One region of the Citrobacter sp. CRE-46 genome, then DNA from elsewhere that is predicted to be linked to it. Evidence: riboswitches for the same ligand, from Rfam matches in the RefSeq annotation. Region 1 holds a riboswitch; the other holds the start of a gene.
The links. A riboswitch is a leader RNA that binds a small molecule or an ion and turns the genes downstream of it on or off. The one in region 1 is predicted to bind cobalamin.
Positions count from the first base shown of each region.

Region 2: another riboswitch for cobalamin. It lies ahead of AC534G_RS09765 (cobyrinic acid a,c-diamide synthase CobB); the one in region 1 lies ahead of btuB (TonB-dependent vitamin B12 receptor BtuB).

Region 1 is NZ_CM184341.1:4,971,903-4,976,116, reverse strand. It holds gene AC534G_RS24125 (YijD family membrane protein) at 1-325, shown strand, start outside; gene trmA (tRNA (uridine(54)-C5)-methyltransferase TrmA) at 362-1,462, opposite strand; cobalamin riboswitch at 1,578-1,764, shown strand; partial or broken gene btuB (TonB-dependent vitamin B12 receptor BtuB) at 1,830-3,673, shown strand; gene murI (glutamate racemase) at 3,618-4,214, shown strand, end outside.
Region 2 is NZ_CM184341.1:2,075,947-2,080,160, reverse strand. It holds gene cbiB (adenosylcobinamide-phosphate synthase CbiB) at 1-606, opposite strand, end outside; gene AC534G_RS09765 (cobyrinic acid a,c-diamide synthase CobB) at 603-1,982, opposite strand; cobalamin riboswitch at 2,071-2,245, opposite strand; gene pocR (transcriptional regulator PocR) at 2,575-3,486, opposite strand; gene pduF (propanediol diffusion facilitator PduF) at 3,690-4,214, opposite strand, start outside.

The DNA of each region.
Region 1 (4,214 bases):
GCTGGCGCTGGTTGCTGGCTTATCGATCAATGGCACATTTGCGGCGCTGTTTAGCTCCATTGTGCCATTCTCAGTATTCCCGATTATTTCGCTGGTGCTGACGGTTTATTGTCTGCATCAACGCTATCAGAACCGTACCATGCCTGTGGGGCTACCAGGCCTGGCCGCCGCCTGTTTTATTCTCGGTGTTCTGTTGTACAGCACCGTGGTACGCGCTGAATATCCGGATATTGGTTCTAACTTCTTCCCGGCGGTACTGTCGGTGATTCTGGTGTTCTGGATCGGCGTTAAAGTGCGTAATCGTAAGCAGGAAATTGCGGAATAATATTTGTAGGCCGGGCAAGCCCGGCCAGGACATCACTTACTTCGCGGTCAGTAACACGCCACACTCCATATGGTGCGTATACGGGAACTGATCGAACAGAGCCAGACGTGAAACATTGTGCGTCTGGCTTAACGTTTCCAGATTCTTACACAGCGTATCCGGGTTGCAGGAGATGTACAGAATACGCGGATACGCCTGCACCATTTTCTCCGTTTCGCTGTCCAGACCGCTACGCGGTGGGTCAACGAAAATGGTTTCACACTGGTAACTCTTCAGATCGATCCCCTGCAAACGGTTGAACTCGCGAACCCCATTCATCGCCTGAGTAAACTCTTCTGCCGCCATGCGGATAATTTGTACGTTATCAATATGGTTAGCCGCAATGTTGTACTGGGCAGCCGCCACGGATGGTTTGGCGATTTCAGTCGCCAGCACGCGGTTGAAATTTTGCGCCAGCGCTAATGAGAAGTTGCCATTACCGCAGTACAGCTCAAGCAAGTCGCCCTTGGAATCTTTGGTGACATCAATCGCCCATTCCAGCATCTGAATATTCATCGCGGCATTGGGTTGGGTGAAGCTGTTCTCAACCTGGCGGTAGATGATCTCTTTCCCTGCGACCGGCAAGCGTTCGTCAATATAGTCCTGGTCCAGCTCGATTTTGGTTTTGGTAGCCCGGCCAATCAGATGCACGTTCAGGTTTTGCGCACGCAGCGCGTCCCGTAGCGCTTCGGCTTCATGACGCCATTCGTCATCCAGCTTTTTATGGTACAGCATCGAGACCACCGCTTGATCGCTCAGGGTGGTGAGGTAATCAATCTGGAACAGTTTGTGGCGCAGGACACGGTTGTTGCATACCCCTTCAATCATTGCCGTCATCAGCGTGTTGATAAGCTCGCTGGCCGCCGGGAAGCTGTCGACGCGAATACGGCTTTTCGTCTGTTGATCGAACATGATGTGGTACAGGTCATCACCGTCATGCCACAGCCGGAATTCGGCACGCATACGGTAGTGACTGACCGGTGAGCGAAACACTTCCGGAGCCTGTGCATAAAACGGTGTCATTAAGCTCTGCAGACGCACCACTTTTTCAGCTAACTGCGCGTCGTACTGTTCTGTCGGAAGATGTTCGGGGGTCATGATGCGTCCTGAAAAATAAAAGTACGCGGGGATTGTAGGGATTGCTCAACAGATGTCCAGTCATTGATGATTTCCGATATTGTGATACACAGTCTGGACAGTGGGTTGTAACAAACTGTAGCATCCGTTTTCCGGTCCTGTGAGTTAAAAGGGAATCCAGTGTGAATCTGGAGCTGACGCGCAGCGGTAAGGAAGGTAGGAGATGAGCGCACCTGGTGCAGACACTGCGGCTTGCCGTGGGAAGTCATCGTCTCTTTAAGTCGCCTCCAAGCCCGAAGACCTGCCGGCTAACGTCGCATCTGGTTTTCATCATCGCGTACTATCGGTGGGACCTGCGGCATCCTTCTTATATTGTGGATGCTTTACAATGATTAAAAAATCGTTGCTGTGGACGGCGCTTTCCGTCACGGCATTTTCTGGTTGGGCACAGGATGCTAGCCCAGATACTCTCGTCGTCACTGCCAACCGTTTTCAGCAGCCTCGTAGCGCAGTACTTGCTCCTATCACCGTTGTTACGCGTCAGGATATCGACCGCTGGCAATCTACCTCCGTGAATGATGTGCTTCGTCGCTTGCCAGGCGTGGATATCGCCCAATACGGTGGTATGGGACAAAATTCGTCTATTTCTATTCGCGGCACCAACGCCAGCCATGTTCTGGTGCTGATTGACGGTGTGCGTCTGAACCTGGCAGGGGTTAGCGGCGCAGCCGATCTTAGCCAGTTCCCGGTATCGTTGGTACAACGTATTGAGTTGAGTACATTCGTGGGCCGCGTTCGGCTATTTATGGTTCTGATGCGATTGGCGGCGTGGTGAATATCATTACGACACGCGAAAAGCCGGGGACGGAACTGACCGCTGGCGTGGGAAGCAATGGCTACCAGAATTACGATGTCTCAACCCAACAACAGTTAGGTGAAAATACGCGTGTCACGTTGATGGGCGATTATGCCTATACCAAAGGCTTTGATGTCGTGGCTTACGGTAGTACTGGCTCTCAGGCTCAACCCGACAAAGACGGCTTCTTAAGTAAGACGCTATATGGCGCGCTGGAACACAATTTCTCTGACACCTGGAGCGGGTTTGTTCGCGGCTACGGTTATGATAACCGCACGAATTACGATTCGTACTATTCTCCGAACTCACCACTGGTCGATACCCGAAAACTCTATAGCCAAAGCTGGGATGCCGGACTGCGCTTCAATGGTGAAATTATCCAGTCACAGCTGGTTTCCAGCTATAGCCACAGTAAAGACTACAACTATGATCCGGATTATGGCCGCTATGACTCCTCGGCCACGCTGGATGAGATGAAGCAATATAATGTTCAGTGGTCGAACAGTATGGTGGTTGGCCACGGTAATGTGGGCGCGGGCGTAGACTGGCAAAAGCAAACTACGGAGCCTGGCACCGCGTATGTCACGGACGGTTACGACCAGCGTAACACTGGCCTCTATCTCACCGGGTTGCAGCAACTGGGTGACTTTACCTTTGAAGGTGCGGCGCGCAGTGATGATAACTCCGAGTTTGGTCGCCATGGTACATGGCAAACCAGTGCCGGGTGGGAGTTTATTGAAGGTTATCGCTTTATTGCCTCCTACGGTACTTCCTACAAAGCACCAAATCTCGGGCAGTTGCATGGCTATTACGGCAATTCGAATCTGGATCCTGAAGAGAGTAAGCAGTGGGAAGGGGCGTTTGAAGGGCTGACGGCGGATGTGAACTGGCGTTTGTCAGGATATCGCAACGATATCGATAACATGATCGATTACGACCCACATACCGAGAAATACTTTAACGAAGGCAAAGTACGTATTAAAGGTGTCGAAGCGACAGCAAACTTTGATACCGGGCCGCTGGCGCACACCCTGAGCTACGATTACGTTGATGCACGAAATGCGATTACCGATAAACCACTGGCGCGTCGTTCTAAACAGCAGGTGAAGTACCAGCTTAACTGGCAGGTTTATGATTTTGACTGGGGCCTGACCTATCATTATCTGGGAACGCGTTATGACACGGACTTCGTCACCAATCAGCCGGTAAAAATGGGGGGAGTGAGCCTGTGGGATCTGACAGTGGCATATCCAATCACCTCACAGCTGACTGTTCGTGGTAAAATCGCCAACCTGTTCGATAAAGATTACGAGACAGTTTATGGCTACGCAACTGCAGGGCGGGAATACACCTTGTCTGGCAGCTACACCTTCTGATCCACGTCCCACCGTGCTGGTGTTTGATTCCGGCGTCGGTGGGTTGTCGGTCTACAATGAGATCCGCAGTCTCCTGCCGGATCTCCACTATATATACGCTTTTGATAACGTCGCCTTTCCTTATGGTGAGAAGAGCGAGGAATTTATCGTCGAGCGTGTTGTTGAGATTGTGACTGCGGTCCAGCAGCGCTATCCACTCTCTCTTGCGGTCATCGCGTGTAATACCGCAAGCACTGTGTCGCTTCCTGCATTACGTGCGAAATTTGCCTTCCCGGTTGTAGGCGTCGTTCCTGCTATTAAACCGGCGGCGCGACTCACGGCGAATGGCGTTGTGGGACTGCTGGCTACACGTGCAACGGTGAAGCGGCCGTATACCCATGAGTTGATTGCGCGGTTTGCTAACGAATGTCAGATTGCGATGTTGGGGTCTGCCGAGCTGGTAGAACTGGCGGAAGCGAAGCTGCACGGCGAAACGGTCTCTCTGGAGGAGTTGCGCCGCATTCTACGTCCGTGGCTGCGGATGTCGGAACCACCCGACACG
Region 2 (4,214 bases), 2.3 Mb from region 1:
ATCCAGACGCGCGCTGACCATACCGATAGCGCGGTATTTTTCATGTTTGTAACCCACCATGGAGTCAAGGGTATTTACCGCTTTGTAGGCCATCGCCAAAGGCGCGCCGCCGAGAAGAAGGAAAAACAGCGGCGCGATGATGCCGTCAACGGTGTTTTCGGCCACGGTTTCCACCACGGCACGATTGACCTGCTGAGGTTGTAATTGCGAGGTATCGCGACCTACGATCCAAGATAACTTTTCCCGACTTGCGGCAAGGTTACCGGCACGCAACGGACGTTCGACATCCTGCGCGGCGTTCGCCAGACAGCGCCCCGCCAGCACGGTAAAGATCATCCAAACCTCTACCACCCAACCAAGCCAGGGATGAATAGAGTGCGCCAGCGCCAGTACGCCCCAGGACACAGCCCAGGTCAGGCCAACCACCACTACCCACATCGCCGCGCCACCAATGCGCAACGCACGATCGCTATGGCAGTAGCGCCGCACGACTCGCTGCATGGCAGAAATCAGATTGCCAATCCAGCGCACCGGATGCGGCCAGTTCTGCGGATCGCCAATAATAAAATCAAGCAGCCAGGCAACACACCACGCAAGGATCGTCATAGCGCGCTCCTCGCGGCTGCCAACCAATGGTTAAGCATCTGCGGACGTTGGGCAAAATGAACGTGTAGATAGCTGGCGAAAGTGTTACCCACCTGCCAGCCGCCGGACCAGGTCTGCAACGTTTTGCCATCGCGCACTTTGCGACAGTGCATCACCGCGGGAGTTTCAGGAATAAAATCTGAGTAGTGAAATTCATGCCCGCGCAGCACTTCGCCTTCTGCAGCTAACAAGGTTTGCTGCGCGGCCTGCGCCTCGCAGTAGCCAAATCGGGTCAGACGTTTCCCCATTTTGCTGTGACCGGGAATGATATCCGCCATCAACCAGCTATCACCGTGGCTGTCCTCCAGCGAACTGCCGAGATACATCAGCCCACCGCACTCGGCGTAAATCGCCACGCCGCGGTGATGTGCGGCTCGCAATTGCTTAAGCATCGGGACATTACGGGCCAGAGCCGCAGCATGTAACTCAGGGTATCCGCCACCCAGCCAGATCATCTGACAATCAGGTAAACAGGTGTCGTGCAACGGGCTAAAACGCACAATCTTCAACCCCGTGCGTTCAAGCAAAGTAATATTGTCCGGGTAATAAAAGTTGAACGCTTCGTCATCAGCGATAGCAAGCGTTAGCCCTTCTCCAGCATCAGTATCGGGAAGCGTAGGCCATTCACCCGCAGGGAGGGTGTTTAGCTGGCTTAATTTCAGTAGAGCATCGATATCCAGCGTCTGCTCCAGCGTCGCGGCAAAGTCCTGCCACGGCTGCTGATTGATAACAGACTCACGCGCAGTAACCAGCCCCAGATGACGCTCCGGAAGCGCAACGCCTTCCATACGGGGAACGTAGCCTAATACAGGAACGGAACAGTAACGCTCAATCGCCACCTTCAGCAGCTGATAATGCGTTTCGCTGTTGACCCGATTAACGATCACCCCGGCGATGTTCAGCGTGGGATCAAAATGCTGAAAACCCATTACCGTTGCGGCTATCGAGGTAGAAACAGCTTTACCATCAACCAGTAAGATGACCGGGCAACCTAACTGTTTGGCCATCGCGGCGGTACTGCAGTAGTTCGGGTCGGTACCATAACCGTCATACAACCCCATCACGCCTTCAATCACGGCGATATCGGCATGTTGCACCTGCTCGCGGAATAAAGCATTCAGAGTGGAAGCGGGAAGCATGAAGCTATCAAGATTGCGGGAAGCGGTACCGCATACCGCTGTATGCCAGCCGGTATCAAGGTAATCAGGCCCCACTTTGCAAGGCTGGACGCGTAAACCGCGTTTTTTCAACAAGCTCAACAAGCCCAGCGTCACCGTGGTTTTACCACAGCCGCTTCCGGTACCTGCAAGAACAAATGCGTGAAAATTGGCCGCCATACCCTGATCCTGTTCAGGGTGGTAGGGGTGTAGAGATACCCAGTCTCTCGACTGTATGCATCTGAACCACCCACTTCCCACCGAAGTTGTTGGTAGTCACTGACAGGCAGGTCTTCTGGCTTAGCGTCATCCTCACCCGTCCTTCCCAATCTTGCGATCAGTGGTCCATACGGGGTCGTCAGCATCACAGCAGCGGGGGCTGCGGGGGATTCTCACCCCCTTCCCTACCACAAATGTGGCAAACCTGTCAGTTCAGGAGCCGTAATTAAGCTCCCTGTTATGAGGTAAATTCACGACCTCATGACAATAATTCAATTTAATATCTTTCCGGATTCATTCAGCCAATTATCTGGCATAAACCCACTTATTCACATGTTCACATTTTGAATGAAAGTGTCAGCAAAGAATAAAGAAAGTCAGGCATACAGACACTGTATCTCATCACAAAAATAAAAACTGGTGCAGTTTATCCCTCTAATACTATTATTTTGTTGCGCTATGACAATTTATTGACTGCTGTTGTTACTTTTCATTTTATAATTACTGACATAGCGCCCGATATCAAAAATCGGCAATAGCAAAATATTGCTATTTAAGCGGACTCACCGCGTGAAATGACATTTATTTGCTGGCGAAATGCCTGCGGCGTAACCTGATACGTCTGGCGGAATACTTTGCAGAAATAGCTGGTTTGTGAAAAGCCTAAATTACGCGCAATGCTGGCTATGCTCCAGTCACTATGACAGAGCAACTCTTTGGCACTCGCCATTCGCTGTTGATTTACCCAGGCGTTAAACCCGATACCCTGATATTTTTTGAACAATTTACTGAAATAGTAAGGGCTAAGGTAAACATGAGACGCAACATCTTCCAGGCGTAACTCATCTGACAAATGCGCATCAATATAGCGCAGCGCTTTTTTCATTTTGCTGTCGTGAGGATTCGGCGTTCGGTTGGCGCGTACCGGCTCTGCCTGCTGCGGGTTGTCTTTGATAACCACAAAATTTAGTTGTTTTTTAAGGCAATTTTCCACGATGAGCTTTAGCAGATCCGCCGAGGCGATAACGCGCGAATAGTCCATCTCCGGCACATTACGAAATTCACTGAGCAGTTCGGGATCGGCTTGCCAGCGGTCATCGACGTTCAGGATATCCACCAGGCCGACATCGTTACTTAAACGCACCTGACCACACAATACGAACCCAACCAGGTGACCCGCAATTACCAGCGGAATTGAGAAGTCGGTAAGCCCCGCGTGGCAGCGATAGATGCAGGGTTGATCGGATTTTGAAGCTTCCAGCCCGCCACAGCGATCGCTCATACGACAACGGGTACTGTGCTGAGGATGCTGGCGCATCAACTGACAAAAAGGGGTGAAATTAAAAAGCTCAGAAATTTCATCACCGTGAATATTGACAACCACAACAGCCAGACTGGTGGCCTGCGCAAAATCCTGTGCGATTTTATTAATGAGTTCTGAGTTCAGGGCACTCGCAGAAATCATGATAAAACCTCTCAGTTAATTTATTGTTATAAATAAAACATACTATTTACACATCCAGTTTCATCTCGCTTTCCAGGGCGCTGATGAAAGTCATCATCGAACATAACAAAAGTCTCCCATTGTGGGGAGACTTTTTCAGCGGTTCAGGAAACCGGATCACGAAAACAGTTTTTACGCTTTAAAAATAAACATCTTCCGTGAAGCTAGCTCTCATTTTCCTCCAGTTTACACGTATTACACGGTAAATTTTTGCCAATAAAATAACGATAAATTGCTGCGCCCGCGCACGCACCGATGATGGGGGCCACAATCGGTACGATGAAATAAGGGATATCACGCCCGCCAGTCATCGCCACATCTCCCCACCCGGCCATCCATGCAAATAATTTTGGACCGAAATCACGTGCCGGGTTCATCGCAAATCCGGTGAGCGGCCCGGTAGATGCACCGAGAACAGCCACCAGAATGCCAATCAATAAAGGCGCCAATGGCCCTCTGGGGACGCCATTACCGTCATCGGTAAGTGCCATGATCATGCCCATCAGAATGGAAGTGATCACTACTTCAACCAGCGCAGCCTGCCAGACGCTGAGCGCCGCCGCTGGATAAGTACTAAAAATACTGGCCAGTTGCAGGCTTTCAAGGCTGCCGCGTACCATTTGATGGGCAGACTCATATTCGGTAAATAGACTTCCGTACAGCAGATAGGCTAGCAACGCGCCGCCAAA